DNA from 3 places in the Ruegeria sp. YTSC192 genome. Region 3 is predicted to be linked to each of the others. Evidence: riboswitches for the same ligand, from Rfam matches in the RefSeq annotation. Region 3 holds a riboswitch; each other region holds the start of a gene.

Evidence for each region. A riboswitch is a leader RNA that binds a small molecule or an ion and turns the genes downstream of it on or off. The one in region 3 is predicted to bind cobalamin.
Region 1: another riboswitch for cobalamin. It lies ahead of AC2FD8_RS05125 (DUF1636 family protein); the one in region 3 lies ahead of AC2FD8_RS00215 (hypothetical protein).
Region 2: another riboswitch for cobalamin. It lies ahead of AC2FD8_RS08470 (DUF1636 family protein); the one in region 3 lies ahead of AC2FD8_RS00215 (hypothetical protein).

The regions. Positions count from the first base shown of each region.
Region 1 covers NZ_JBXWMG010000002.1:368,174-378,259, reverse strand. Annotated here, with positions in the region: gene cobG (precorrin-3B synthase) at 1-389, opposite strand, end outside; gene cobN (cobaltochelatase subunit CobN) at 386-3,679, opposite strand; gene cobW (cobalamin biosynthesis protein CobW) at 3,685-4,740, opposite strand; gene AC2FD8_RS05125 (DUF1636 family protein) at 4,737-5,117, opposite strand; cobalamin riboswitch at 5,212-5,414, opposite strand; gene AC2FD8_RS05120 (hypothetical protein) at 5,558-5,800, shown strand; gene AC2FD8_RS05115 (hypothetical protein) at 5,952-6,230, shown strand; gene AC2FD8_RS05110 (hypothetical protein) at 6,424-7,404, opposite strand; tRNA gene AC2FD8_RS05105 (tRNA-Cys) at 7,626-7,699, opposite strand; gene AC2FD8_RS05100 (protein-L-isoaspartate O-methyltransferase family protein) at 7,921-8,574, shown strand; gene AC2FD8_RS05095 (TolC family outer membrane protein) at 8,669-10,086, shown strand, end outside.
Region 2 covers NZ_JBXWMG010000004.1:281,628-291,713, reverse strand. Annotated here, with positions in the region: gene AC2FD8_RS08485 (carbohydrate kinase family protein) at 1-501, shown strand, start outside; gene AC2FD8_RS08480 (hypothetical protein) at 663-884, shown strand; gene AC2FD8_RS08475 (hypothetical protein) at 881-1,369, shown strand; cobalamin riboswitch at 1,404-1,608, shown strand; gene AC2FD8_RS08470 (DUF1636 family protein) at 1,715-2,062, shown strand; gene AC2FD8_RS08465 (ABC transporter ATP-binding protein) at 2,059-2,835, shown strand; gene AC2FD8_RS08460 (ABC transporter substrate-binding protein) at 2,848-3,798, shown strand; gene AC2FD8_RS08455 (FecCD family ABC transporter permease) at 3,800-4,810, shown strand; gene AC2FD8_RS08450 (hypothetical protein) at 4,831-5,127, opposite strand; gene AC2FD8_RS08445 (hypothetical protein) at 5,262-5,483, shown strand; gene AC2FD8_RS08440 (thiamine pyrophosphate-binding protein) at 5,555-7,288, shown strand; gene AC2FD8_RS08435 (LysR family transcriptional regulator) at 7,282-8,160, opposite strand; gene AC2FD8_RS08430 (proton-conducting transporter transmembrane domain-containing protein) at 8,277-9,827, shown strand; gene AC2FD8_RS08425 (YbcC family protein) at 9,843-10,086, shown strand, end outside.
Region 3 covers NZ_JBXWMG010000001.1:41,048-51,133, reverse strand. Annotated here, with positions in the region: gene AC2FD8_RS00225 (DNA polymerase III subunit gamma/tau) at 1-518, opposite strand, end outside; gene AC2FD8_RS00220 (protein-tyrosine phosphatase family protein) at 688-1,191, shown strand; gene AC2FD8_RS00215 (hypothetical protein) at 1,292-1,606, opposite strand; cobalamin riboswitch at 1,786-2,007, opposite strand; gene AC2FD8_RS00210 (alpha/beta hydrolase family protein) at 2,167-3,024, shown strand; gene rsgA (ribosome small subunit-dependent GTPase A) at 3,068-4,096, opposite strand; RNA gene ffs (signal recognition particle sRNA small type) at 4,254-4,352, opposite strand; gene AC2FD8_RS00195 (bifunctional 2',3'-cyclic-nucleotide 2'-phosphodiesterase/3'-nucleotidase) at 4,392-6,218, opposite strand; gene nudC (NAD(+) diphosphatase) at 6,425-7,408, shown strand; gene AC2FD8_RS00185 (SRPBCC family protein) at 7,448-7,915, shown strand; gene AC2FD8_RS00180 (prephenate dehydratase) at 7,941-8,774, opposite strand; gene AC2FD8_RS00175 (c-type cytochrome) at 8,895-9,410, shown strand; gene AC2FD8_RS00170 (extracellular solute-binding protein) at 9,578-10,086, shown strand, end outside.

The DNA.
Region 1 (10,086 bases), on a different contig from region 3:
AGCGCGGGCAGCTCGCTCAGGCGGTCGATCAATTCCTGCGTCAACCGCGCGGTCAGATCGCCCGGCTGATAAAGCAGTGAGACCAGAATGTTGCGCCGGACCTCGATATCCGGCTCTGCGTCCAGCAGCCCTAGCGCGGACAGCTCGGACAGCAATGCCTGGTGTTCCCCTTCCTGTACGCCGCGCAACTGCAGGTTTGCGCGGTTGGTCAGGTCGATTGTGCCATTGCCGAAATGGTCTGCCAGCTCACACAGGCCAAGTGCCTGTGACGCGGTCAACCGCGCCAGCCGAGGGCGCACGCGCACCACCAACCCATCCCCAGACATCATCGGTCGGTGGGCGCCGGGGCACCACCCTTGAACGACTGGTTTTGGGGTGGGCGCGCTCATCCCAGCCCCTCCAGATCCACCCGGATCGAGTTGCGCCTTGTATTCCACAACCCTGCATCCAGCAACGCGCGGAACCGGTCCTGCATGGCCTGATGGGCCTGCGGATTGGCCTGCTGCAGAAAGGCATCCACATCTTCATCGCCCAGTGTCGCATCGTGGTAGAGGTCGAACAGATGCGGCGCAACGGTACCCGCGAGATGCGCAAACGAGGCCATGTGATCTAGCGTCGCGGCAATCTCGGCCGCGCCCCGGAAGCCATGCCGTTGCATCCCGGCGATCCAGTCCGGATTGGCAGCGCGGGCGTGGACGACGCGGCTGATCTCTTCCGGCAGAGTGCGCGCGCGGGGATTGTCCGGGTTGGTATTGTCCAGATGATACAGCTGCACGTCGCCGCCCGTGACCTTCTTGGCGGCGGCAAAACCGGCCTCATGCGTGGCGTAGTCATTGGCCAAAAGCAGGTCGGTCTCGGTCAGGTCCTGCAGATGAACAAAGCTGTCGGCATTGGCCACGCGCTGGGTGATGCCCGCCTTATCCTGAACGACAGTCTCCCCCTCCAGCGCGAACGAGCTGGCCTCAAGCCACGCTTCACCCGCCTGCGCGCGGGCCTCGTCGGTATAGACCTCGGACAGTTGAGTCATGTTGACGCCATAGCTGCCGGGGGCGGGGCCGAATACGCGGGCCGACGGGGCCTGACCGGCATAGGGGTTCCAGTCGGTCGCCTCATCCCGCGCCGTCAACGCACGAATCGCCTGACCGTAAAGCGCCGAAAGGGTCGGGAAGACGTCCCGGAACAGACCCGACACACGCAGCGTTACGTCCAGACGTGGGCGGCTGAGGTCGGTGATCGGCAGCACCTCGATCCCCGAGACCCGCTCAGACCCTTTATCCCAGACTGGTTTGACGCCCAGCAGGTGCAACGCCATGGCAAATTCCTCGCCCGCGGTGCGCATGGTGGCCGAGCCCCACAAATCGACGATCAGCCCCTTGGGATAGTCGCCTTCTTCCTGAAGGTGGCGCCGGACCAGTTCCTCGGCCAGTTTGACACCTTGGGTATAGGCCGCGCGGGTCGGTACTGAGCGGGGGTCGGTGGTAAACAGGTTCCGCCCGGTGGGCAGCACGTCCGAGCGACCGCGATAGGGCGAGCCGGACGGACCAGCCTCAATTCGTTTCCCCGCCAGGGCGTCCAACAATGCTTGCCGTTCCGAATGGGCGGACGGGGCGGTATCGAAATTGGCTGCCACTTCGGGCGTGCGGCCAAAGATGTGCAGCCCGTCGCCGAACTGGCTTTCTTTGATGTCGCAGACAAAGCGGTCGATGCGGGTGATTGCCTCGGCGGTGCAGGTGGCCTGATCGAGACCCAGATCGTTTTCCAGCCCGATGGCCTGCGCCTCATCCCGGATGTCTTCCTGCAGCCGGTCACGCCGCTTGGGGTCCAGCCCGTCCGCGTTCGAGAATTCATCCAGCAACGATTCCAGCCGCACCATGCGATCCGGAGTGTCGCTTGTCCGCATCGGCGGTGGGATATGGCCCAGCGTGACAGCCCCGATCCGACGCTTGGCCTGCGCCGCCTCGCCGGGGTCGTTGACGATGAAGGGGTAGATCACTGGCAGGTCGCGGATCAGCGCCTCAGGCCAGCAATTCGCCGACAGAGCAACGGACTTACCCGGCAACCATTCCAGCGTGCCATGCGCGCCGATATGGATCAAAGCGTCTGCGCCCAGCCCTTTGCGGAGCCACAAATAAAAGGCGACATAGCTGTGGCGCGGAGTGCGAGACAGGTCGTGATAGTCGTCATCGCGCAGCTCGGGCGTGCCGCGTTCGGGCTGCAGAGCCACCAGCGCGTTGCCTCGGCGCAGGGCGGTGAAGTGGAACGCTCCCTCGGTAAAAACTGGGTCGTCTTCGGGCTTGCCCCAGACGGTTTGGAGATCGGTGCGCAGTTGCTCGGGCAGGTCAGCTAGGGCTGCCTGATAGTCTTCCCCAGACCATGAAATGCGCGCGTCCAGCAAGGTTTCGGCAATCGGCTCTGCCGGCGCAGTGTCATAGCCCTCGCCTTGCAGGTCGGCCAGCATCGCCTCGGCCGAGGCCAGCGCGTCGAGGCCAACCGCATGGGCCATTTGCCAGTCCTTGCCGGGATAGGTCGACAGCACCAGCGCGGGCACCTGATCTGCTTTGGGCTTTTCGCGCAGGTCCAGCCAGCCGGTGACCCGGTCGATAATCGCTTCGATCCGCTCAGGCTCGGCCCGGTGGGCAAAGCGGGAATATTCCAAATGCGGATCGCGTTTGCCCGGTTCCTTGAACGAGGCAATGCCCGCCGAAATGCGCCCATCGACTTCGGGCAGCACCACATGCATGGCAAGATCGGCAGGGGAAAGGCCCCGTTCGGCCTCGGCCCAAGCCTTGCGGCGGGACGTGGCGAGGGCCATCTGAAACACGGGCACGCCCGCCGCGTCCAAAGGGGACGTACCCGATGCGCCTTTGCCCGAGAAAGAGGTCGCGTTGATGATTGCCGAAGGTTTTAAAGCGAGGATGCTGTCACGCAGCCATTCAGCGGCGGCAGGTGCTTTGAGCGAAGGGGCGAAGAGGCCCACGGCCTCAAACCCGCGATCCTGCAAGCTGCGGATCACGGCGGCGACAGGGGCCGTATCCGCCGAGGTCAGGTAGGCGCGATAGAAGGTGACGATGACACGTTTTGCGTTGCCCGCAAAGGCAGTCTCAACCGGGATCACGCCGCGATCAGGACACCACGCGCCAGATTCCGGCAGGGTTTTGGCCCCCATCACCGGACCAGCGTAAAGCCCCGCCGCCAAAGCCATCTGCGCCAGAGCGGCCTGTGCCGCGACCTCGCCACCCGTGTCGCACAGATGCGCCAGGCGGCGCAGGGTCGAGACGGGCAGGGTGGAATAGTCATCCAGCCGCGTGTCCTCGCGACCGTCGGCAGGCAGCACGGCCAGCGCAATTCCCTTGGCCTGCGCCAGCGACAGAACCTGTTGCAGCCCGTAGGCCCAGTAAGGCACGCCGCCAATCAGGCGGATCAGAATGCCCTTGGCGCCCTCAAGCGTCTGTTCCACATAGGTGTCCACGGACAGAGGGTGCTTCAACGCCGTCAGGTTCGCCAACCGCATCGTGGGCATGCGCCCCTCGGGCCCGCCACCACGATGCCAGCCCGCCGCGAAAGCGCCAAGGTCGCTGTCCGAGAAGGACAGCACCACCAGATCCGCCGGGCTCTGGCCCAGATCGGTTGGGGTTTCGGTTTCCTCTAACCCGTGGCTTTCGCGGAAGACGACGTGCATGGGTCTTACTCGGCGGCCTCGGTGACGCCTACGAGGATATCGCGGATTGCAGCTTCCTTGATGTCGTCATGTTCGGCAATCACCACCATGCGTGAGCGGCGTTCTTCACCCGGTTCCCACGGACGGTCGTATTGGTGACGCACACGGGCACCCACGGCCTGCACCAGCAGGCGCATTGGCTTGCCCTGAACAGCGGCATAGCCTTTGACGCGCAGAATGTTCAGCTCATTGGCCAGACGCTCGATCTTGGCGACCAGATCGGCGGGATCGGACTGTTCCGGCAGATCAACGATGATGCTTTCGAAATCATCATGCTCGTGATCGTGGTGGCCATCGTGATGGCTGGGACGTGCGTCCATGTCATCCTCGGCAGCGGCTTCCAGCCCCAGCACGACGCGCACGTCCACGGCACCTTCGGCCACTTCGACCACGGGCAGGGCGCGCGGAGCTTCGGCAGCGATGATCTCTTTGGCTTTGGCCACGCCTTCGGGGCCGGCCAGATCGGGTTTGGTCAGCAGGATGATATCGGCGCAGGAGATCTGATCTTCGAACACCTCGGACAGGGGCGTTTCATGGTCGATTGAATCGTCGGCGAGGCGCTGGGCGTCCACGGCTTCGACATTCGGGGCAAAGCGACCGGCGGCTACAGCCTCGGCATCGGCCAGCGCGATCACGCCGTCCACGGTGATCTTGGATCGGATATCGGGCCAGTCGAAGGCCTTCAGCAGCGGCTTGGGCAGCGCCAGACCGCTGGTTTCGATCAGGATGTGATCTGGGCGCGGCTCCAGCGCCATCAGGGCTTCGATGGTAGGGATGAAGTCGTCAGCCACAGTGCAGCAGATGCAGCCGTTCGCCAGTTCCATGATGTTTTCCGCCGGGCAGTCGGGGATCGCGCAGGACTTCAGGATATCGCCATCAACGCCGACATCGCCAAATTCGTTGACCACCACGGCCAGCCGCTTGCCCTGCGGGTTCTGCATCAGGTGGCGCACCAGCGTGGTTTTGCCCGAGCCCAGAAAGCCGGTGATCACGGTGACGGGAAGTTTTTCGAGGTTGCTCATTTCAGGGCTCCAATCGGGGGAATGCGGGCTGCGCAGTTTTTGCGGAAATGTTCGGGGCGTTCGCGCCATTTTACCAAGCCGTCTTCGGTCGCCAGATATTTGGTCACACCTTCAACGATGGTTTCGACGTGATCGGTTTCGTTCAGGTTCTCATACACGAAGGTCCAACGAGACGGCCCGCCACGCAGAACGATCGAGCACCCCTGATCGCAATTCGAAAGGCATTCGACGGGTTTTAGGTTGATCCCATCCGGCAGGTCCGCCGCTTCCAGCGCCTTGTGCAACAAGCTGCCCGGGCGCTGTTCGTCATCCTCAACGGGCAGGCCGCGACGGCAGGTGGTGCAAACCAGCAGGTCAACTGGTGTGGTCTCGGTCATGTCTCTCATCCCCCCAAAACCTTTTCGTGGGGGACGGGGTTTCATGCGGGCCACGTTTTCCGACATGGACCCGACACCGGCTCACCCCGTCCGGTTACATCTTCGGGCGTTGGCAGGTCTCCCGGCTTGCGGATATCAGAGCACGCTCTGTCGGATGTCCCGCCTTCCCGGCATTTGGCCAGTGGCTTGGGCACCCTCTCCGGTCACGGTCGCGGGGGCGGCTGCGTTTGACGGAAAATCCGCTGACGCATTCCCTTTTCATCTGTTTTCACAGACACCAACAGATGGCTCATGCGGCACGCACCCGCAACTTGTCAAGCGCGTTGCAGCCCAGACCTCAAAGCCACGTTGAAAAGCGACCTGCTAGCGTCGCTAGGCGGCATAAACGGAACACAGGCGCATGGTCGCATGGCGCAAAAGCGCAAACGGATAGTAAGCCCATGAAGTTGGGTTTCATCGGGCTTGGGAATGTGGGCGGCAAAGGCAACATAGTCCGGTGTTTCGAAAAGCGGTTCGCCAATCTCGTGGTAAGCGTGGCCACGGGCATTCTTGACGATGACGCTCCTCACCTTGTCAGAATCGGGTCAAAGCGTGAATGGCTGGAGGTTGTCGAACAAGGGAAGCTGTCCGTCTGGCCTACTCTTAAGGGATCGGACTACGTGTCGGTTGCTTCGCGGAAGTGATGCTGCTTCCGGATGCGTTGTCGGATCGGGATAAGCGCGGCCAGATCGCATATATCCCCGCCGCTTCAGCCCTTGAGCAACTGATTGCAGAGACGCCGGAGGGCCAAGATGCGCTGCTGGTATCAGAGCTTGGCAGGCCTTTGACGGCCCGTTGGGCATCGAACCAGATTGCCAAGTGGCGGCGCGAAGCTCAGATCCCCCTTGGATCGACGGCAGAGAGAAGACACTGTCTGACACGCGCGGGACGGCGGCGACAAGATTGCTGAATGCCGATCTGTCTTTGCGCCAAATCGCAGTTCTGATGGGTTGGTCGGTTCGCTACGCGGCGCAGGTAATCGAACATTATGCGCAGGTTAGCCCGGGCGAAAGCCATGCGGTTCTGCGCAAGCTCAATCGAGCAAAATCACTGTCTCAAGACACAAAAATGTAAACGCCCCTGTAAACGCGGGGCCTCAAACACGGCAAGGAGTAATGTAAGTGATTGTTTTTAAATGGAGGCGAGTACCTGTTTTGAAATCGAACCCTGTCAGAATTAATGGATAATAAAAACAGATACTTAAACCCATCTCGCATTCTTCGTAACCAAGAAATGTTGCGGGATTTGTTGCGGGATTTTGGTCAGCTCATTTAGAGATCCAAATTTTGTCGTGCTGCTGTGGGTAAGTGTTTGCTGACGCTTTAACTTCGGACGAAACGTAGCCTCTTTGAACCCGCTTTAAACCAGTCCAAAACTTTCGAATTTCCAATATGCGAGAGTTCTTTGAGTAGTCGACGTAATGATCTTCATTCTGACCGTCTTTTTGTCTCATAATGGAGGCGTGTTTAGGATAGTCGCCTTTGGCGATCTGTAACACATGGTCGGCGGAGTGGAGCGTGTTTAAAGCATCTTCCAAGACAGCCTCGGTAGCTGCCCTGAAGTCTTCGTGACAAAGTGCGAGGCACGAAATGAACCCTCGTGTAAAGAACTTCAAGTCCAAGTGCTTAAAGCCCAATGCACAAACTTCATCTCTAGTGCGTCGTTTGAGTCTGTCAGAACTACAGAAGTCCTCGACCGAAATCTTAGGGTCAGTTGTAATTCGTAGGCGAGTCGGTGTGTCATCTCTGACGTTGTCCGTTGGTGACTGATTAAAGTCGCCGAATGCGAGAGTTCCCAGAGGCAAACGGTTGTGCAAAGCATGATTGCGAAGCTCGTACATAACTCGGTACTCAAGGCTGCCATCAAAAACAGAACTGAAGCTGCTTTGAAGGTCTATTTGTCTTCCAACAAGTTTAGAAAGCAAAGACATGCGCCTATGCAATTGTTCCTCGTAGACTCTAGACGCCGTAAGTACTGAGATCAGCTTAAGATTCACATTTTGCCTAGCGTCGTCGAAGAAGTGATCAACGTCTCGTTGCATGTCCTTCTCGAAAAGATACCTAAGTCCGACGCTGATCAGGCTTTCTTCAAACTCGATGAAGGCATTTGCCAACAGGGTAAATGTGTCTTCTACGTCCCAAATTGGCTTGATGACATTCTTGGCATGAAGGATTTCATTGAAACGATCTTCGTCTATTTCGACAGCCATTCCCCCAATAAAACCTTCCGCAAGAAGAAACTGTGCCATGAAAATACCTGTTGTTGTCTAAGCGTTTGCGACCCAAAAATCCGCTCCATTTTCAATGGGAGCGAAACAGGGATTTAGAGGGAACAAGTCCCCAAAAAGTCAACAAGAAACGTGTTGCGGGAAATGTTGCGGGATTTTGCAGAAAGTTAACGTGCGAAAGCCGGGCAACTATTTGAAATCAAACAGTATCAGATGGTTAGGTTTTTCGGTGTTAACTTTTATGGAGGCGAGTACCGGAATCGAACCGGTGTACACGGATTTGCAATCCGCTGCGTCACCACTCCGCCAACTCGCCTTTTCAAGTAAAATCAAATACTTGCCGTGGTGTGGTGGGCGTTTTAGCAGCTTTCATCGGGGGCGTCCAGAGGATTGGCACCGATTTTAAGCTGCAAAACAATATTTGTGGCGGGATGGTTTGAAGAGATCGTGAAGTGGGTTTGCGGCATCTGGGCCGTTGTCGAGTAAGGTCGAATGTGGCACAAGCCAATTATTCAAGGGATTGAAAAGAGAGATCAGATGTCAGATTTCGCAGCCCGGCGCCGCACCATGGTTGATACGCAGGTTCGACCTTCGGATGTGACCAAGTTTCCTATCATCGACGCGATGCTGTCAGTGCCACGTGAAAGCTTTGTGCCGACAGCACAGCGCGAAGCGGCCTATGTCGAAGGGCTGATAGATTTGGGCAATAGTCGCTGCATGCTTGAGCCGCGCACTCTGGCGAAAATGCTGGATGCGCTGAACATCTCGAATGACGAAATGGTCCTCGATATCGCGCCGGCCTATGGCTATTCGACCGCCGTCGCCGCGCGGATGGCACAGTTGGTGGTTGGCGTCGAATCCGACGAAGATCTTGCCTCCGAGGCGCAAGTCATCCTGACCGAAGAAAATGTCGACAATGCTGTTATCCATGTCGGACCTTTGGAAGAAGGGGCGGCCGAGCATGGCCCTTATGACGTGATTATGGTACAAGGCGGTGTCGAGCAGGTGCCCGACACGGTGCTGGACCAATTGAAGGATCAGGGCCGGATCGCCTGTCTTTTTATGGACGGGCAGCTTGGTACGGTTCGCATCGGTCGCAAGGCCGGTGGGGTGGTCAGTTGGCGGGATGCCTTCAACGCCAGTGCGCTGGTTTTGGACGGTTTTTCCAAAGAGTGTGCATTTTCGCTATAGTCCGCTGACTGTTGTTTCCGCCACCTTGATTAGTTGAACATAAAGACGCAAACTGCCGGAGAGGCAGCGTAATTTCGATTTGAGAGGATTTGGTATGCGTGGAAAGACAGCGGGAAAGCTGGTCAAAGCGCTTGCAGTGACTGCGGCCATTGCCCTGAGTACTGTACCCGGACGGGCCGTTTGGGCTGACAATCTGACAGATGCGTTCATCGGAGCGTATAACACCAGCGGTCTGCTGGAACAGAACCGAGCCCTGTTGCGGGCCGCGGATGAGGACGTGGCAATTGCGCTTTCCGCACTGCGTCCGATCATCAACTGGACGGTTCAGGTCAGTCAGGATTACACGAGAACAAGAACTGACTCCGTCAGAACAAGCACCGACCCGTCGCGATTCTTCTCGGGTCTGACGCTCAGCCAGCTTTTGTATGATGGCGGGGCATCGGTGCTGGGCAAGCAGTCCGCACAGGAAACGGTTCTGTCGACGCGCCAGTCGCTGATCGATATCGAGCAGCAAGTTCTTTTCCGGGCCGCAACCGCGTATCTGAGCGTCCTGCTGCAAGAGGAAACGGTTCAGATTCGGCAGAACAACGTGGATCTGTCGAGCGAGGAACTGCGCGCTTCGAACGACCGCTTCGAAGTCGGTGAGGTGACGCGGACCGACGTAGCCCTTTCCGAGGCGCAGCTTGCCAGCTCGCGCGCGGATCTAGCGGATGCCAAGGGGGATCTCAGTACCGCACAGGCTGAATATGTGAATGCTGTCGGTAAACTGCCGGGACGTACAGCCGGGCAGCCGGGGCTTCCGAATCTGCCGCGCTCGCAATCCGAGGCGATCAGCCTTGCACAGCGCAATCATCCTGCGATCCTGTCGGCGCAGCATCAGGTGCGGGCGCTGGATTTGATCGTGCAGCAGCAACGGGCCAACCTTGGGCCCAATGTCAGCCTGAACGCGGATGCGGGTGTGACACAGCGATATGACAATGATGACTACATCAACGACGCCACGGTTTCGCTGAACTTCAATCAGCCGATCTATGCAGGCGGCCGCCTTGCGGCCACCGTGCGCCGGGCCATGGCAACCCGGGATTCGTCGCGGGCCAATCTGTTGAACGTGCAAAAGAACATCACGCAGGGCGCGACAGACGCCTTCGTCCGGTTCCAAACGGCCACGGCCAGCCTGACCGCCTCGACCGAGCGGGTCCGGGCCTCGCAAGTGGCCTTTGACGGGATTCGTGAAGAGGCCACGCTGGGCGCGCGGACCACATTGGATGTGCTGACCGCGCAGCAGGATCTTCTGGACGCACAACTGGCCGAGGTCGCTTCGCGCACAGAACGGTCGCTGGCAGCCTATCAGCTGTTGCAGGCACAGGGTCTTTTGACGGCTGAACGTCTGAGGCTGGCGGTGCAGATCTATGACCCGACGCTGTACTACAATCTGGTCAAGAAGGCTCCGGCGCAGGTCAGCAAGCAAAGCAAGGATCTGGATCGGGTTCTCAAAGCGTTACGGCGGGACTG
Region 2 (10,086 bases), on a different contig from region 3:
CTGGCGCGTCATGGTGCGAACTGTGCTGTGATGTTGGACCCCAACATTCGCCCCGGTTTCATACAGGATCAGACCCGCTACCGCACGCGGTTGAACCGAATGATCGAACAGGCGGATATCGTCAAAGTCTCGGACGAGGATCTGGACTGGATCGTTCCCGGCCCTGAAAGCCACGACCACAAGGTGCCCCTGCTGCTTCAGGCGGGTCCTTCCGCCGTCATTGTCACTCGTGGAAGCGAGGGCGCTTCGGGCTATCTGAGCAATGGTGCTGTGGTCTCTGTCCCTGTCAAATCGGTGCAGGTTGTGGATACGGTTGGGGCGGGGGATACGTTCAACGCGGGGATATTGGCGTCGTTGGACAGGGCTGGCCAACTGACAAAACTTGGTTTGAAAACACTGTCCCCGGACATGCTGCGCGATGCTTTGACCCTGGGCACAGAGGTCGCCGCCGTAACCGTCTCGCGCGCAGGGGCCAACCCGCCCTGGTCGCACGAACTTTAGGCCAATCATGCCTCTGACTTTCTGCTGCGCCCGCTGACTGAGGTCGCCTGAAACTTAGGGCTTGTATTATCCGACTCTTTTCGTCAGTTAAATGCTGACCCAGTCAGATCCCCCTGGAATCATCGCCCGGTCTAATTTTTGTGACCGGAAGATGATCTGACATGAGACAATCCCTTGCCGACCTTTTGGCCATGGATGCCATTGCCAGCCGCCATGGCTGTGCGTTGAAACCGAAACTGAGGCAGGCGATCCAGGCCGACCTCAGCTTTCCCGCCTGCGCCGCATCGCCGCGTCCTGAAACGCCTGTTGATCCCGAAACCCTTCCGCAAAACGTCCGCCCCTTGATGACCCAAACCCCCGAAACCGAAAGGGAACGTGTATGAACCGGTCGGCATCCGACGAAACAGTGATCCGCGACGAATTTGACGATTTCGAGCGCGGTTTGCTACCGGTTATGCGGCACTTCATCCTCAGCTTCGCCGAGCCGGAATCCCATGCGTGGCAAATTGCCTTTACGGTCGCGACTGAACGTTGGGGGCGCGATCGGGGGCTGGTTCTGGCGCATCTGACCTTCAAGGTTATCAAGGCCACGCTGCACACCCGCCCTCTGGGTCTGGCTTTCAACAACCCGCTCTGTGTTGAAGCACGGAACGAGCTGACATGTGACGAACGTGCCCTGTTGCGGATGCTGCATCACATGCGGCGCGATGAAACCCCCGCCGCGCGCGATGCCGTGAGCGAACTGGCCGGAGGCTATCCGGATGCCCATCTGATACAGGCCGGTCTGACATTGGCCAACCAGTTCCCGACCGATGGCGCCCGGCCAAATCAACCGACCCGCAGACCGGCCCTGCGCGTGGTGCAATAACGCGATTCCGACGCTTGACAATATGAGCGCCAGCAGACTAGCTGCTCTGGATGGTTCCCGACGGCCTGTGCCTTGGGGATGAAAATGGGAATACGGTGCGGCCCCAGGGCCAATGCCGTGACTGCCCCCGCAACTGTAAGCGGAGAGCGACGCCACAGAACCACTGGCCCCCAAGGTCGGGAAGGTTGGCCAAGCGACGACCCGCAAGTCAGGAGACCTGCCATCGCAGATTAACCAACCCGGGGCGGGGCGTCCTGGAAGGAGGCTCGATGGCACAAATGTGTGCTTACACAAATCATGGCTTTTCCCTTAGCTTGGCTTTTGCTCAAGTTGGCGACGCGTGCCATGGCTGATCACGTTGTTCTGATATGCGGCACCTGCAATGGCCCGATCCCCGCGCGTGAGGCGAAAGAAACACTGGACCGCCAACTGCCTGACGGGTTCTCGACACGCCTGATCGACTGTATGGCCGGGTGCGACCGCCCGATGACGGTTGGGCTGCAAGCCAGAGGCAAGGCGCAGTATCTGTTTGGCGACATCCAATCCACCGCCGATCTGAGCGCTTTGGCAGAGTTCGCCCATCAATTCCGCGACAGTCAGGATGGCTGGACCAGCGCCTCGACCCGTCCTTTGGCGCTTTATACCAAAACCCTGTCACGCATGCCCAGCCTGCCACCGGAGGGCACGGAATGAGCTTTCTGGTCGCCGAAAATCTGGAATACTACGCCCTGAACGGGGATGTTCTGCTGCGCGACACCTCGTTCACGCTTGAGGAAGGCGCGATTTTGGCCGTCGCTGGCCCGAACGGGGCCGGCAAGACGACGCTCCTCAATCTGTTGTGCGGTATCGCAAAACTGGCGCTGGGAGATGTGCGCATACAGGGGCAAAGCCTGCGGAGCTTGTCGTCGCTGGAACGGGCCAGACGGATTGCCGTCGTCGGCCAGCAGGAAATGCCCGACGGGCGGCTGAAACTGCGCGACTATGTGGCGCTGGGGCAAATCCCGATCAGGGCCGACAAATCCGCCGAGGCTCTCCAGACTGACCTACAGCGCGTGCTCGACACAACCGAACTGTCCCATCTGGCGGGCAAGCAGATGGCAAAACTGTCCGGCGGAGAGCGCCAGCGCGCCCATATCGCAAGGGCTTTGGCCCAGAACCCCTCGCTGCTGTTTCTGGATGAGCCAACCAACCATCTGGACCCTGATGCCAAGGGACACATGCTGTCCTTGGTCGCCGAGTTGGGCGTGACGGTTGTGATGATCGTCCACGATCTGGTCATGATCCCGGAATTCGCCAGCCACGTGGCCCTGATGAAGAACGCGAAGCTGACGGCCTTCGGCCCCGTCTCCGAGGTTCTGACACCGGACCGCGTGCGCGAGACTTTTGGTGTTGACTATTTGTGTTTCCAGCACGAAGGACGCGTGATCCCCGCGCTGGACATCCGAAAACGTAAGCTTTCATCTTAGCAGGAGAAAACGATGAAACAGAAACTCTTGTCCGCTGCGGTACTAAGCGCACTGGCAGGCAGCGCTGCTGCGCATGAGATCACCATCGACAATTGCGGCGAACCGCTGGTGTTCGACACCAAGCCCGAGCGGATCGTGGTTCATGACATGAACATGACCGACATGGCCTTTGCACTTGGCCTTCAGGACAGCATCGTTGGCCTGACCGGCATCACCGGCTGGTACAAGACCAGCCCCGATTTCGACGCGCAGCGCGGTGACATTCCCGAACTCGCCCCCAAATACCCGACGGTAGAGAACCTTGTCGCGGTCGAGCCCGACATGTTCTTTGCCGGTTGGTATTACGGCATGAAACCCGGCGGTGATGTCACCCCTGACACGCTGGAGCCCTTTGGCATCAAGACCATGGTGTTGACCGAAAGCTGCATTCACCTGAACAAGGACCGCCCCAAAGCCAGCATGGACCTGCTGTTTGACGACGTTCTGCGTCTGGGCACGGTCATGCATGTCGAGGACAAAGCGAACGCGCTGGTCTCGGGTTGGAAGGACCAACTGGCCGCGATCGAGGCGAAAACCGCCGAGCTGGACAAACCCCGTGTCTTCCTGCTGGACGGCCCGGCTGATGCGCCCTTTACCGCAGGCAAATATGCCATTCCCGACGCGATGATCGCAGCTGCGGGCGGCGTCAACGTCACCCATGACATGGACACAAGCTGGGGCCGCACCTCGTGGGAGGCTGTCGCCGCCTCGAACCCCGAATTCCTTGTTCTGCTAGACTATCAGACTGGCAATGGCGCGGCGGATACTTTCAAGTTTCTGCAAGACCACCCGGTGATGTCACAGACCGATGCGGTCAAAAACGAGCGCTGGATCGGCCTGCGCTACGAAGAGCTGACACCGGGGCCGGCAAATATCGAAGCGATCGAGAAGATGGCAACGGCGATGCACCGGGGAAACAGCTGATATGACGAAAACGGGCCAGGCGGTCCTGCTGGGGGCGGTCATTCTGACCGCCCTTTTGCTGCTGTCGACGATCTACGGCACCACCCCGATCCCCCTGGCCGAGGTTTTCACCGCGATTGGGCTGGGTATTGGCGTGACCGAGGGCGACATGTCCCCTCTGCACCGGATCGTCTTTGACCTGCGCCTGCCCCGCGCGTTGTTTGCCGCGGTGATTGGGGCCGGGCTGGGGGTTGTCGGGGTCGTTTTGCAAACGACAACGCGCAATGATCTGGCTGACCCGTTCTTGTTTGGCCTCTCGTCCGGGGCCGCTGCGGGTGCCGTTCTGGTCATCACGGTGACAGGTGATGTTCTGGGTATCTGGACCCTGCCGCTTGCGGCGTTCTGCGGGGGCTTGATCGCATCCGGCATTGTTCTGGCTCTGGTCCAGAGCCTGCGCACCAGCGCACCAGAGAAACTGATCCTCGCAGGCCTTGCTGTATCATTCTTGTTTTCGGCCATCACCAACTATCTGATTTTCGCGGGCGACAGCCGCGCTGCGCATTCCGTCATTTTCTGGATGCTCGGCGGTCTTGGTCTGGCCCGATGGGAGACCTTCCCCATCGTCGTTTTTGGGTTGGCCCTGATCCTGGGCTATTCCCTCTATCGCAGCCGATGGCTCGACGCCCTTCTGACTGGGGATTTCACGGCCTCGACGCTGGGAATTCCAGTGCAAGGCCTGCGATTCCGGATGTTTCTGGTCGCCGCTTTGGCCACGGCAAGCTTTGTGTCGGTCGCGGGCGTGATCGGGTTTGTCGGCCTTATGGTCCCGCATATTGCCCGAGGTATCGCTGGAACGCTCCACCGCAATCTTTTGATCACATCCGCGGTCGTCGGGGCCATCCTGCTAACGCTTTCAGACATTCTGTCCCGGCTACTTTTAGCCCCGCAGGAGCTGCCGGTAGGGATCGTCACAACTTCGATCGGGTCGCTGTTTGTGTTTCTCTACCTGTTCAAATCGTCACGATCTGACTAACGCGCCCTTCATCCCAAGTTTTACCGTCGTTCAAGCCAGCTGCCCAGCTCTTTTTCCGCCGAGAAGATGTTCTCGCGATGGAATATCTGGGACGTCATGGCCTTTGAAACCGCCCGGACACGCTTTTTGATCTCGATATCGCCGCCGTCCACCGGCAGATCACCCACATCCAGCTTTTCATAGATCGACAGCAGCCGGTTCTGCACCGTCCGCAGGACAAGCATACGCCGCAGCGCGATGGTCTTGTCGGACAGACCAAGGGCGGTCTTGGATTTGACCGACCGTAATGCGGATTTGATATCCAGATTGCCCGCCATATGGTTTGAAATCCGCAAGGAATGCGCGTGTCCTGCTCTTTATTTGCACCCGTCCTTTGGGAATTTCAGGCGCGCCGGCCCTGTCAGGTTGGCAGCCAAAACGTGCGGTGCTTAGGCTACTTTCGCCCGAAAACATGACACTCAAGGCCATATTGCTCGGCATTGCGGCCGGGGTCATCACCCTGACAGCCCCGGCTGCCAAAGCGAATACGCCCGAGGCCGCTTCGAACCTGTGTTTGGGCGGCCCGCGCGGCAATATGCTGTTCATGACAGCGATCACCAGCGTTTATGCGGTTCACGTGAACACAATGGGTACTTTCGGCCAAGCAAATTCTAGACTTCCGAAGCCCGCCTAGACATGGTGACGATGTGCGCAAGGTCCTTCCACGGTTTTGCACGCAATACGCCACCAACAAGGGCCTGCCTGATGAACCAGCCTCAAACGACGCGCATGAATGGCGCGCAGATCATCCTGAAAATGCTGGAGCTTCACGGCGTTTCCCATGTTTTCGGTCTGCCCGGTGAAACAACGATTGGCTGGTACAAGGAATGGCGCGCCAATAGCGGGATCGAGTTTGTTTTGACCCGCGATGAACGCACCGCGGCCTTCGCCGCCGAAGCCTATGCAAAGATCACAGGTCGCCCCGCGGTGCTAGAAGCGCCCAGCCCCGGTGTGACTCATTGTACTCCGGGTATTACCGAGGCGTTCCTCAGCTCGGTTCCGGTGATCTATTTCAGCTCGGACATCCCGATAAATCAGGACAAAAAGCACGGGCTGACCGGGGTCGATCAGACCCGGCTCTATGACAGTATCTGCAAGGAAAGCTTTGTGCTGACCAACGCGCGCGATATCCCGTTCCTGATCCGGCGGGCCTTTCGCGTGGCAACCTCGGGCCGTCCGGCGCCGGTTCATATCCGCGTGCCGATCAACATTTTCGGCGAAGAGGCCGAAATCGGGGATCTATATGCCGAACCCGACTACAGCACCTATCCCGCACACCGACCGGTGGCGGATCACAGCAAGATCCGCGCCGCGATCGACGTTCTGTTGGCCGCGCAAAAACCTGCGATTGTCTGCGGTCAAGGCGCGCTGATCTCAAAAGCCACGGACGCGATCCTTGAACTGGCCGAGCGGTTGCAAATCCCGGTCGGCACCACCACACCCGGCAAGGGCACCATCCCCGAGGATCACCCGCTGGCCTTGCGCGTCATCGGTGGCCGCGGCGGGATGGAGTATTCGAACCAATACCTGCTCGAGGCTGACACGATCTTTTTCATCGGCTCGAACACCGACAGCGCCGGAACAGATCACTGGAAGCTTTATGGCGATCCCCATTCCAAAAACTTCCTGCACCTTGATATTGCCGAGGCGCATGTCGGAAACACCTTCCCACTGAAGGTCGGCCTGGTCGGCGATGCCCGCGCAACCATAGAATATATGGTCGAACTTCTGAAGGCTGAGCATACCGGCCTTCAGCGGACGCCACTGGATTTGAACCCCATCAAACAAACCGCGCTGGACAAGGTCTTCAACTCGAACATCCCGATGCCCGAGGGCACGATCTCACCGGTCAAGCTGTCTCAGGTGCTGGACCGGATCATGCCCGATGATGCGATTGTCACGTCTGAGCCCGGCGTCAGCGCGATCTACCCTTCGGCGCTGCTGACATTCCGCAAACCGGGGCGGCGCTATATCACCAACTACTCGATGGGAGCACTGGGGTATTCGGTGCCTGCCGGGGTAGGCGCGATCTATGCCCATGACGGCCCGGTCATTTCCTTCACCGGAGACGGATCGTTTGGGTTCGTCATCGGCGATATGGAGACCCTCAAGCGCAGCGGCAAGAACATTACCGTCATCCTGACCCGCAATGACACGTTCGGCTGGATCAGGGGTGAGGCGATCCTACTCGACGATGTGGATGAGCCTTGGACCACCGATTTCGGGCGCGTCGACTATTGCAAAGTGGCCGAAGGGTTTGGCTTCAAAACCGCCCGGATCACCTCTGAGGCCGATATCGAACCCATCCTTTCCGATGCAATCGCCAATCCCGGCGCGAATTTCATCGAGATGATGGTGCCCTCACAAGACAAGATCATCCCCTTCGTGCCCAATTGGGTTCGCGCCGCACGCGCAAAGAATCTGCCCCATTTCTACTGAGGCAGGCTATAGGTCAGCAACTCCTGCACCAGCGGGTTTGGAAAACGGCGTTTGAAGGTAACGGCGTGAAAGCTTTCCTTGATGCGCGGATGCTCCTCGGCCTCGACCAGACGGCCCGAGGACAGCTCATCCTGCACCACGATCGGGGCCACCAACGCAAGCCCGATATCCTCACGCGCGAGCAGGCGCATCATCGCCATGTCGTCCACTTCAGCCGCGATCTGAGGCCGGACGGACATGCGGCTGGCCATCGAATCAAACGCCGTGCGGACGCTGTTGTTGCTGGTTGGCAGGATAAAGGGCTGCTCTTCCAACAGATCCCGGATCGGGCGCTTTGGATCCAGTCGCGCCGGTGTGCCGACGATGCTGACGGGCTGTTCCGCCAGATGATGCGTTTCAAAACTGGTCAGGCTGTCACTGGCAGGTTCATGATTCATGAGAACCAGATCGAAATTCAGCGTCTCCAGTCCTTCAAGCAACTCGCTGGGATTGCCTGATCGCAGGATCACCTCGACATCCGTGCGCGCCAGCATCGGGCGCAGAAAGCCGATCTGAAAGTTCCGCGACAAGGTCGCCTGCGCACCAACCCGAAGCGCCGTGCGCGCGTTGCCTTCATCCTGCAAAGTAGCCACAAGCTCTTGACCTGTCGCGAAAATTGCGTCCGCATGGTCCAGCGCAATACGTCCGGCCTCGGTCAGATGCAGCTTGCGCCCGCGACGATCAAACAGGGAATGACCCAGCCGTTCTTCAAGCTCTTTGATCTGAACAGACAGCGCAGATTGCGACAGGTTCAGCCGTTGGGCTGTCCGTGTCAGGTTGCCATCATGGGCGACCGCCCAGAAGTAGCGCAGATGATGATAGTTCAGAGGCATAACGTTCTAATTAATAGAACATAATCTCCATAACAATGTATTTTTCATACTGATAAATGCGCAATATGTCCTGCTCAACCGGCCAAATCAGGCTGGACTCACAAGGAACGCGCCTCATGACCTCCCTGTTTCTTCCCCTGCTCAGCCCACTGATCCTGCTGGCATCGGCCTACTATGCCAGCCGCCATCCGGGACTGCGGCCAACCCACGCCTCGAAACTGTCGGAATGGGCGGCATTGGCAGCTTTCGGAGGCGCCGTACTGTCAGCCGTAATGCTGGTTATTCACGGGTCCGGCACCTCAGGGTTGATCGGGTTCTGGGGCGTTGGCCTCTCCGTGCGGCTTGATGCGGTCAGCGCCACTATGCTGGTTCTGGTCAGCTTTATCGGGTGGATCGTTTTGCGCTACTCGGCCACCTATATGGATGGCGAGACCCGTCAGGGCGCGTTCACTGGCTGGATGTCGGCAACGCTCGCCTCGGTTCTTTTGCTGGTGATGTCGGGCAACCTGATCCAATTGCTGGCCGCTTGGATTGCGACCAGCCTACTGCTGCACCAATTGCTGCTGTTCTACCCCGAGCGAACCACCGCCCGAAGGGCAGCGCGTAAAAAGGCCGTTGTGGCCCGCGTCAGCGAAGGCGCGCTGGCCCTTGCGGTGGTCCTGTTGGTCGCGACCTATGGCACCACGGACATTGCCTCGATCCTGTCATCGGCCGAACCAAACGGGCGGACCATCGCTGCCGGCCTTCTGATCGCTCTGGCCGCCATCATGGCCTCGGCCCAGTTCCCGGTCCACGGCTGGCTGACCGAGGTGATGGAGGCCCCGACCCCCGTCTCGGCCCTGCTGCATGCGGGCGTCATCAACGCCGGAGGGTTCCTGCTGATCCGCTTTGCCGATGTCATGCTGGCAGCACCGGGCATCATGGCGCTGCTGGTGATGCTGGGCGGATTCACCGCGCTGTTCGGCGGTCTGGTGATGCTGACGCAACCGGCGGTGAAGACCTCTCTGGCGTGGTCGACCATTGCCCAGATGGCCTTCATGATCATGCAATGCGGGCTGGCCCTGTTCCCGCTGGCGTTGCTGCATATCGTGGCTCATTCGCTCTACAAGGCGCATGCGTTTCTCAGCGCGGGCGAGGCCGTGCGCAACGTGGCAGCCATCCTCAGGCCCGGCCCAGTCGCTGTGCCAAGCGCGCGGAACGTGCTGCTGGCCTTTGCAACCGGCATCCTGATCTACGGCATCGTCGCCATGTCCTTCGGTGTCGACGGCAAATCCGTTCAGGCGATTGCGCTTGGAGTGATCCTGATCTTCGGCGTCGCCTATCTGCTGGCGCAGGGCTTTGCCGATGCCGCACCCGGCGCGTTGACCCGCCGTACCGTTGTCTATGCTGGCGTGACCTCAATCAGCTACTTCGTCCTGCAGATCATCGCCGTGCATCTCACCAAGGGCACCCTGCCCGCAGCACCTGCGCCCGGACCGTTGGAGTGGACGTTGATCATTCTCGCCCTGATCAGCTTTGGCGCGGTGGCCCTGGCTCAATCCACCTTCCCGCTGTGGGCATCGCACCCAGCGGCGGCAGGTATTCGGGTGCATCTGTCAAACGGGCTCTATGCCAACGCAATCTTTGACCGGCTGCTGGACGGATGGTCCAAGCGCCGGACCGTGTAAGAAGGGTTTCTCAAGATGTATATGAAACACGAAAGCTATCCCGCAGCCCTTCTGGAACTGGTCGCGCTGGCAAATGACGCGGTGCGTCAAATCCCGCCGCTGTTCCCGCTTGCCTCCAACGTCGCCGTGAACCCGTTTCTGGGACAAACGCAAGATACGCTGGCCGTGACCTCAGCCCGGTTGGCACGGGTTGCTGGTACGCGGATCACGCCAGACCGGGCGGAATTTGCGCAGAGGCTGGCAAGTGGAGAGATCACTG
Region 3 (10,086 bases):
ACCTTGCGAATCTCGGTTGTGGCAAAGATGAATTTCACGTGCGCCGGCGGCTCCTCAAGCGTCTTGAGCAGCGCGTTGAAGGCGCTGGTCGACAGCATGTGGACCTCGTCGATGATGTAGATCTTGTAGCGGGCCGAGGCAGCGCGGTAGCGGACACTGTCGATGATCTCGCGAATATCATTCACGCCGGTACGGCTGGCGGCGTCCATTTCCATCACGTCGACATGACGGCCTTCCATGATGGCGATGCAGTGTTCGCATTGGCCGCAAGGCTCGGTCGTGGGTCCGCCATTTCCGTCCGGCCCGATACAATTCATACCTTTCGCAATGATCCGCGCGGTCGTGGTTTTACCGGTCCCGCGAATGCCTGTCATTACAAAGGCTTGCGCGATGCGATCCGCCTCGAACGCGTTTTTCAGCGTGCGGACCATCGCGTTCTGACCCACCAGATCGGCAAAGGTTTCCGGGCGATATTTGCGGGCGAGAACCTGATAGGCGGGGCTGTCTGGGTCGGTCATGTCTACTCTGGCGGATTCGGGACGTCACCGCAGCGTAAAGGCCCGTGCCGCCCGCGTCCACATGAGTTGAAGAACGATTTTGTTTTGGAAACCGGCGCGTCAAGGGTACAGTCTGCGGATTGTGACTCAGGCTTAAAGTCAGGATTAACGCTTCCGGGGGGATGCTGTCATGACGAATTTGGTCATTCATGCTTTGCAAGTGGGTGGGGGCACACTTGCACTGACGTCGATGCCGGGAAAAGGCGGCGACTACGCTGGCGACCTTGAAACGATCGGAGATTGGAAGCCGGGCCTCGTGCTGTCGATGACAACCGAGGCCGAGTTGGTCCAATTCGGAGCCCGCGAGTTTGGCCGCGATATTCAGGGGCGCGCCAGCCGGTGGGTACATCTGCCGATTCAGGATTTCGGCGTGCCCCCGGCAGAGGTTGATGCGCAATGGCCCGATGTCAGTGCCGCGGCGCGTCAGGCTTTGTCGGGCGGAGGGCGCGTTCTAGTTCATTGCAAGGGCGGATGCGGTCGCTCTGGCATGGTTGTGTTGCGGTTGATGATCGAATGTGGCGAGCTTCCAATCCAAGCGCTGGACCGGTTACGTAAGCTACGCCCCTGCGCGGTCGAAACCGACGCGCAGAAGCACTGGGCCACCTTGCCCGCCCGAGCTTTGGCAGACTCCTAAAGCGTTTCGGGTTTTATCTAAAGCAATCTGCGACACTAATGTCCCGAGAACGCCGCAGGCGTGGCAGGGTATTTGTGTCTCAAGCTAAACCCGAAACGCTCTAAGCCGGCAGCTGCAGTTCCGCCGGGGCCGGTTTGCGCGTCGCAATCACTGATGCCTCGAGCATGGCGCAGGGCAGGGATGTCATCGCAGCGGCAGGCAGGCTAGCGGTTTCAGTGCCGAACAAAAGGTCAGCATAGCGATCGAGGGTCTCGCTTTCGGTATCAGGGTCCGCTCCGCAGTAGACCCGCACCTTAGACTGGCTGGCCCGAAACCGGGCGTGGCATCCATCCGAGCAATGGGTCAGGTCGCTACTGCCTTCGATTTCAAAATCCGATGTGGTCGCCGGACCGGCTTGGTCCAGTGCGTCAACCATTGAACGCGCCAGCCGTGCCAATGCAGGGCATGTCTTGCCCGTATGTTGGCAGATGGTTGCTGAGAACCTATGAGTCTTCGTCTTCCAGATCATCCTGCGCCCTCCGCGCGGTGGACAGGGGCTGGGATCAGGTGGGCAGATAGGGTCTGTCACGGCCTGCCCGGACACCCCGCCCGAGTTTGGGTTATGTTGACGATGGCAGGTCTCCTGACTTGCGGGTCATCGCTTTGTCGACCTTCCCGGCCTTTCGGCCAGTGGATCTTCGACATTGCTTGCCGCTTACAGTTGCGGGGGCAGTCGCGGATTTGGTTCATCCCGAGCAAGCCGGGGAAAACCGCACCGTGTTCCCTTTTCATCCCGACCTCTTGTGAAAGCCGGGAACCATCGCACCATCGCTAGCGTTCATATCCATGTTGAGTCAAGTTGAACTTTCTGCGCTGCGGAAAGACAGCGCGCAAAGTGGACGCATAGTCATGCGGGATCGCGGTTGACTAGCATGGGCGGTCTGGGGTCATGTAGCAATATGAACTCATTAGTTCAGTTTTCCGCCGAGGATGCCCATGTTGGATTCAAACCAAACAGTGCTGATCGAAGATGTTCGGATTCCGGTGGGGGATGGTGCCCTGTCCGGGCGGATCTACCGGCCCGTGGCGCAGCCCGAAACCGTTGTGGTGGTCCACAGCGCGACAGGGGTTCCGCGTGAATACTACAAGCATTTCGCACAGTGGTTGGCGTCGGATCGGAATATCGCCTGTCTGATCTATGACTACCGGGAATTCGGTCATTCGAAATCGGGGCCGCAGCGTCGGTCGAAGATATCAATGGAGGATTGGGCGTTGCGGGACATGCCCGCCGCACGGGCCGAGATGCGCCGCCAGTTCCCACTGGCGCAGCAATGGTCGATTGGCCATTCGCTCGGAGGGATGCTGGGGCCGGTGCAGCCGGATATCGACAAGATTGATCGCATGATCTGTGTCTGTTCAGGCCTTGTGAAACTAGGCGATCATCCTTGGCCGTACCGCGCTCTGGCAGGGTTGTTCTGGTATGGGCATGTGCCTCTGATCGTGCGCGGTCTGGGGTATTTACCGGGCAAGGCACTCGGATTCGGTACAGACCTACCGCCTGCGGTCTACTGGCAATGGCGCAAATGGTGCACCGCGCCGAACAGCTATCTGCCCGAGATCGGAGACAACCTGCCGCAAGCTACATGGAAAGAGGCTAATGTTCCCGTCGACCTGTTTGCCTGCACTGACGATGAGATGGTCCCAGAAGCCGCCGTTTGGCGGTTGGCTGAACTTTACGGGCCGAAGGCACGCCGTCACCTGTTGTCACCGGAAGAGTTTGGCGTTCCGGAAATCGGCCATATCGGTGTGTTTGCTCGCCGAAATGCGGCGCTCTGGCCCCGATTGATCGCTTGATGGGGGGCGCCGGCGGACCGACGCCCCTTTTTCAGCCCGTGTTTCAATCGCCGCGCCGCGCGGATTTTCCGTGCATCGCGGTTCGGACCATCTTGCCGAAAGCCTTGTCGCGCGCCCGCGCCTCGGCCACGGTTTCAGAGTTGCGCTGATCCTCGCGCCGTAGCTTGCGCCAACGGTCCAGCCGATCCGCATCCAGCGTGCCCGCTTCTATCGCCGCCTGCACAGCGCAGCCGGGCTCGGCCTCATGCTGGCAATCCGAGAACCGGCAGGTTTGGGCCAGTTCCAGAATGTCCGCGAACACTTCGTCCACCCCGTCCTGCGCATCGAGCAGGCGCAGGGCGCGCATGCCGGGGGTGTCGACCAGCCAACCGCCGTTTTGCATCGGATGCAAGGCGCGAGACGTTGTGGTGTGACGGCCTCGGGCGTCATCCTCGCGGATTGTGGCCGTTGCCTGATCCTGCCCTGTCATCCCGTTGGCGAGCGTTGTTTTGCCAACCCCTGATGACCCTACCAAAGCCGCTGTCTGACCCGCCGGGCACCATGCCAGAACCTGCTGCAGGTCTGACGCGTTGTGCGCATTGACTGTCAGGACTGTCAAAAACGGGGCCAGCGCTTCGGCCTGTTTGGCATAGGCTGCAGGATCCGAGCAGCTATCGGCCTTGGTTAGGACCACGACAGGATAGCACGCAGCCTGATGGGCCAGCGCCAGATACCGTTCGAGTCGGGGCAAATTGAAATCCGCGTTGCATGAGCTGACGATGAACAGCACGTCCACATTGGCGGCGATCAACTGCGCCTCGGCCCCGGTTCCGGCGGCCCGGCGTTGCAGCAGGCTGCGCCGGTCAAGCAGATGCTGAACCCGGTTTTGGTCATCGGCCAGCACCCAATCTCCAACAGCAAAATCGCCAGTGGAGTGACCAGGGACCAACAGAGACGTTTCACCGGCCTCGTTCATCCCGACCAGCCGGTCCCGGTGAACGGCAGTGATACGAAAAGGCATGAGTTGCGTATACGCCGCGTGTTGTGCAGCAAAGTGAGAGGACCATCCCAGGTCCGAAAGAGAAAAAGACATTGGTTTGCCTGTGTTCAGATAGAGCAATCCCATCGAATGGCAGATGCGCATCCGTTGGTGTTGTGTTCAGGCAATCGGAGATTTGGGTTTAGAACCGATCCGCCCGAAGGGTGTTTGCTACAATCATAAAGCCCTCCTGCGGCTGATGGTTTCTTTAAAGTGAGAGGTTGGACATCGACCCAAGCGGGGCTCGTTGTGGCTGCTTCCTTCCGGACCTGACCAGGTTGGCGAGGCGCTCGCCCGCGCCAACCTCTCAGGGCTTGATATAGGGAAGCGATGTAGAAATGACAACCCGTCACAAGGTCAGTCGTATCCTTTCAAAACCCTCAGAATCAGGCCCCAGCAATTCCGGGGCATACTCGCCTAGCTCGGGCAAATACTTCAACGCTCCGTTTCCGGTTCTGAGGATCGTGTGCGCGCCATTTAGCGGAGTTAAGGAGAATGGGTAACGAGCCTGATCCAGAGGGTCTGCGGGAAGTCGATCTGACAGGTAGTCACGCAGTATCCCTTTGATATCTCTGGACGGCAGCGGAATGGCCCGGGCCTTTTCAACGAAAGGGAAATGCCCACCACCGCTGGCACGATAGTTGTTGAGGGCGACGACAAAGCTCTGATCGTCGTGGATTCTTTGCCCGTCAAAGCACAGGTTGCGGATGCGCCGGGCGGTTGGATCGGTCAGGGTGCCGTTGCTGTCGAACCGCGCCGGGCTGGACAGGTCGATCTGATAGGTCACGCCAAACACGACGTCAAAGTTATGCCCCACCCGGTGGGAATCGGTTAGCTCGGCTTCGGCGTCTGGATGGATCTGGTTGAAAACACCCGCCGACATTTCAAGCCAGTCCCGCAGTTGCGCGCCGGTGATGTCGACGGCGCGAAGTTCGTTGGGAAAGACATGCAGGTCAGCGACGTGGCGCAGACAAATCTCGCCCACAGGCACGTCGGTGTAGTTCCTCGGCCCGGCCCGGCCGCCGAATTTATAAGGAGATACCGCAGACAGAAGCGGCACTCCAGCAAAGGCGGTGCCATACAGAAACGGGCGCAAACCCGCCGCTTGCGCCGCCGCGACCAGGGCTAGCCCGCGATCGGGCGCGCAGAAGCTGAAATAGCTGTGCAAGCTCTGCGTGGTATGGCTGACAGGTTCGGCCATCATCTTGCGCGTCGCTAGATGAACGGGTTTCAACTTCTTACTCAGGTCATTGTCTTCGACCTCGTCGGCTGTGGCGACCAGGTTGCACTGGTGATCCTTGATCTGCCAGCGCCCCTCGGGTGCCTTGGTCAGGTGCAGGTCTATGACCCCCAGATAAGACCCGGCAGACCCAGCCATAACCACGGGCTTGCCGTGGATCAGGCCATTGCCTGCATCTACGCCGTCAAGCCCATGATGTACCGGACCCGGGAATGTCAGATGCGTGTGACCGGCAACAATCGCGTCAATGGCTTCAATCTCGGCCAGGGGAATCACCGCATTCTCAAGCCCTGGCTGAGCTGCCGATTGTCCCAACCCCGAATGCGCCAGTGCGACGACCAAATCGCAGTCCTGCGCACGCAACGCCTCAGCCTTTCTTCGGGCGGCGGTCAGGATATCCTCGGCAACCACCGTGTCTTTCAGGTGATGCGCCTCCCAAATCGTGGTTTGAGGTGGAAGCACGGACAGCACGCCGATTCGGATTGTTTCTTCCTGCGCAATGGACCGTGACAGGACAGTGCTGGGCAGCCAGAGCTGTCGGTCGTCCAATTGGGTCAGGTTGCTGCAAATCACGGGGCACGGGGCCTGGGCTAGGACACGCTCCAGCGCGCCCAGCCCGAACCCGAAATCGTGGTTGCCCAAGCCGATTGCATCATACTCCAATTCTTTGAAGGCCTGCATCATCGGGTGTGGGCCGTGGTTCTGCACCGCCCAATCCCCAATCGGTGTGCCTTGCAGTGCGTCGCCATTGTCAAAAAGAAAGGTGACCGCGCCCCCGGCCTGTTGACGGGCGTTTCGGATCGCCGACGCCGTACGAGTCAGCCCGATGCTCGGGTCAGGTTTGTCCGCATAGTAGTCGAACCCGGTCAGGGTCATGTGCAGATCGGTGGTTGCCAGAATGCGGATATGCACTCCTGCGTCCTGCGCGTCTTTCATGCGCGGGGAAATTGCGTTCACGTTTGGTTGTCTACTTTTGCGCTATGAGAGTTAAGAAAATTTACCAAGAGGACAAATAAGTGAAAAATCCGAGGCGGTCATGCGGTGTTTCGGTGGCACCTGTCGATTTGCCACAGTAGTGAATTGACATTGCAACACCTGCGCGGACATGGCAGCCCTAGGCGCAACGGGCCGAGGGGACCTCAATGAAAAATGCAGAGAACGTGACATTCGGCAGCTCGGGCCTTGAACGTGCGGCCCATCTGCGGGGCGATGCGGTCAAGCTGGCAGAGGCGGCCCAAGATCCAAATGCCCGCTGTCTGCTGTTGTGGCGTGGCAAAGTGCTGGTGCAGGGCGAGGCTGTGGATCAACTGGGGCTGGTCTCCATGGCGCATCCTCTGGTCGCCGATGGCCCGGGTGGCGTGGTTGAGGCGCCGATCCTGCTGGGCTGTTCCGATGACGGGGCGGCGGTGTTTGCCGCCGATATCTCTGAATGGCAGGCCGAGGGGCTGGATCTGTCGAGCTTGGGCAATTTCATTGATCCGTCCGAGCAACAGCACCCCGATCTGCCCGTTGGCCATGTGTTTGCAGAGCTGCGCCGGATCATGACCCGCCTGTCCGCCCGCGATGCCGAGCTTGCCGCGACAGCCAAGGCGGTGATCGGCTGGCACGAGACGCACCGTTTTTGTGCGCGCTGTGGTGCGCCAAGCGACGTATCGCAAGCCGGATGGCAGCGCAGTTGCCTAGCTTGCGGCGGTCAGCACTTCCCACGCACCGACCCGGTTGTGATCATGTTGATCACCCATGGCGACAGTGTGCTGATGGGTCGTTCACCGGGGTGGCCCGAGGGCATGTTCTCGTTGCTGGCAGGCTTCGTCGAGCCGGGCGAGACACTGGAATCCGCCGTCCGCCGCGAGGTGATGGAGGAGGCGGGCGTTCCTGTGGGCGCGGTGTCCTATCTGTCCAGCCAGCCCTGGCCGTTTCCGGCGTCGCTGATGTTCGGCTGCGCCGGTGAGGCCCTGTCTCGGGACATCCAGATCGACCCGGTCGAGATCGAAGAGGCGATGTGGGTCAGCAAATCCGAGATGATGCAGGCCTTCGCGGGGGAGCATCCGCGCTTGCTGCCCGCCCGGAAAGGTGCGATTGCGCATTTTCTGCTGCAGAACTGGCTTGCAGATACGCTGGACTAACGAAACACTGGACAGCAAGAACGAGCAGCAAAGGCCCACATGCAGTTTTCAGCGCGCGAAGATATCGAGGCTCCCATTCACTCGGTTTTTGACATGGTTGCCGATTTCGATCGGTTCGAACGTATGGCGATGCGCCGTGGTGTTGACGTGCGCCGCACCATCGGTGGGGCCGCACCTGCCGCAGGCATGGCTTGGGAGACCGAGTTCAAGCTGCGCGGCAAACCCCGCCAGATGTCCGTACTGCTGACCGATTGCGACCACCCCTCACAAATGCGATTCGAGGCCGCAGGCAAGGGCATGACCGGTGTTACAGTGGTTGACTTTCTGGCTCTGTCCCAGCGCTGCACACGTTTGAGCGTGGATCTTTCGCTCAGCGCCAAGTCCCTGCCGGCGCGGTTGTTGCTGCAGTCGATGAAACTGGGCCAGGCGCGGTTTCGCAAACGCTTTCAGATGCGTCTGGCGGAATTCGCCCGAGAACTGGAGCAGCGCCACAGGCATGGCGCCTAGCCTCTCCTTTACCTGAGGCGCGGGCCTAACCGCGTGGCTGGGCTGCCGGGTAGACGCCGAGTATTTCGACATTGGTGGTGAAATGCTCAAGCTCGTCCATCGCCAGCTGTACGTTCCGGTCATCCGGGTGCCCGACGATGTCGGCGTAAAACTGTGTCGCGGTGAACGAGCCATCGACCATATAGCTTTCCAGCTTGGTCATGTTGACCCCGTTTGTCGCAAACCCGCCCATAGCCTTATAGAGCGCGGCCGGAATGTTGCGGACCTGAAAGACAAAGCTGGTGATCATGCCATGATCGCCCCGGCGTGTCAGATCGGCTTTGGGTGACATGACCAGAAAGCGCGTGGTGTTGTCGCCATGATCCTCGATATGGCGGGCCAGGACGTTCAGGCCGTAGATCTCTCCGGCCAGTTCGCTGGCCAGCGCGGCGGAATGAACCTCTCCGGCCTCGGATACCTCGCGTGCGGCGCGGGCGTTGTCGGGGCTGACCCGCCCGTGAATACCGTGCTGGCGCAGGAAGCCTGCGCATTGAGGCAATAGAACCAGATGAGAGTGTGCCTCGGTGATGTCGTCCAGCGTGGCGCCGGGTACGGCCAGCAGGTTGATGTGGACGCGAACAAAGGCCTCATCAATAATCTGCAGACCACTATGCGGTAGCAGGCGATGGATATCGGCCACCCGCCCATAGGTCGTGTTTTCGACCGGCAGCATCGCCAGATCGGCCGCGCCGGACCGAACCGATTCGATCACGTCTTCGAAAGTACGGCAGGGTAGCGCCTCCATTTCCGGGCGCGCGTTGCGGCAGGCTTCGTGGCTGTAGGCGCCGGGTTCGCCTTGAAAGGCAATGTGATTGGTCATTTGGTCGATCCCGTGCAACAAGTTACAAAATTGGGCGTTTCGTCGCGGTGTCTATACCTTGCCTCTCGCAAGGGGAAGCCTTAGACACCTTTCCAGACAGCTGAAATGGACTAGCGATCAATGTTCGACACGATGACAGTTACCAAGGCCGCTGCGGGCCTGTTCGGCACGTTCCTTGTGCTGCTTCTTGCCAAATGGGGTGGTGACATCCTGTACCATTCGCAAGGTGGCCATGGCGATGCACAGGCCGCGTATATCATCGAAACCGAAAGCTCGGGCGAAAGCGCCGATGGCGAAGAGGTGGTCTTTGAAGACCTGCTGGCCGCCGCGGATCCTGAAAAGGGCGCCAAAGTTTTCCGCAAATGTACTGCATGCCACAAGCTGGAAGACGGTGCGAACGGCACCGGCCCTTACCTTTATGGCGTTGTAGATCGGCCCGTTGCATCGGCCAATGGCTTCACCGGCTACTCGGCGGCGATGCAGGCGCATGGCGGCAACTGGACGCCCGAAGCGCTTGATGCCTTCGTCGAAAAACCCAGCGCCTATATCTCGGGCACATCCATGAGCTTTGCTGGCCTGAAAAAACCGCAAGACCGTGCCGATCTGATTGCTTATCTGCAAACTATCGGCAACTGATTGCCTTCACGATTAAGAAATTCGAAAGCCGCTGCCTTGTGCAGCGGCTTTTTTTGTCGACAATCTTCACAAAGCGTTCACGCATTCTAAACTTGAATCAGTCAGCACTGGCGATCTAGCTGGCGGAACCGAAATAGACGAAGACAACAATCCAGAGGATGAGCCATATGAAACCCCTCCTGCCTGCTGCACGCGATATGAGTATTCGGCATTGGGGTTTCGCGTTGTGTCTGTCGTTGGGGCTGTTGGGCGCGGGTGCGTCGCAAGGGCTGGCCGCAGGTGTATCCGAGGAAGAGAATGTCATCGTCAGCCATGGCCTTTCAGTCTTTGGCGACCTAAAATATGGTCCGGATTTCGAACATTTCGACTACGTCAACCCCGACGCCCCAAAGGGCGGAGAGATCGCGACCTGGGCCTTTGGCACCTTCGACAGCCTGACGCCCTTTATCCTCAAGGGGAATGCCGGGGCGCTGTCGACCGTGTTCTATGACACGCTGATGACCGGTGGGCTGGATGAGCCTGACGCGATGTACGGTCTGGTGGCCGAGTCGGCAGAATATCCCGAAAGCCGCGAGTGGATCATCTTCAGCATGCGTCCCGAGGCCAAGTTCCGCGATGGCACAGATGTGACGGCAGAGGATGTTGTCTTTACCTTCGAGACACTGCGCGACAAGGG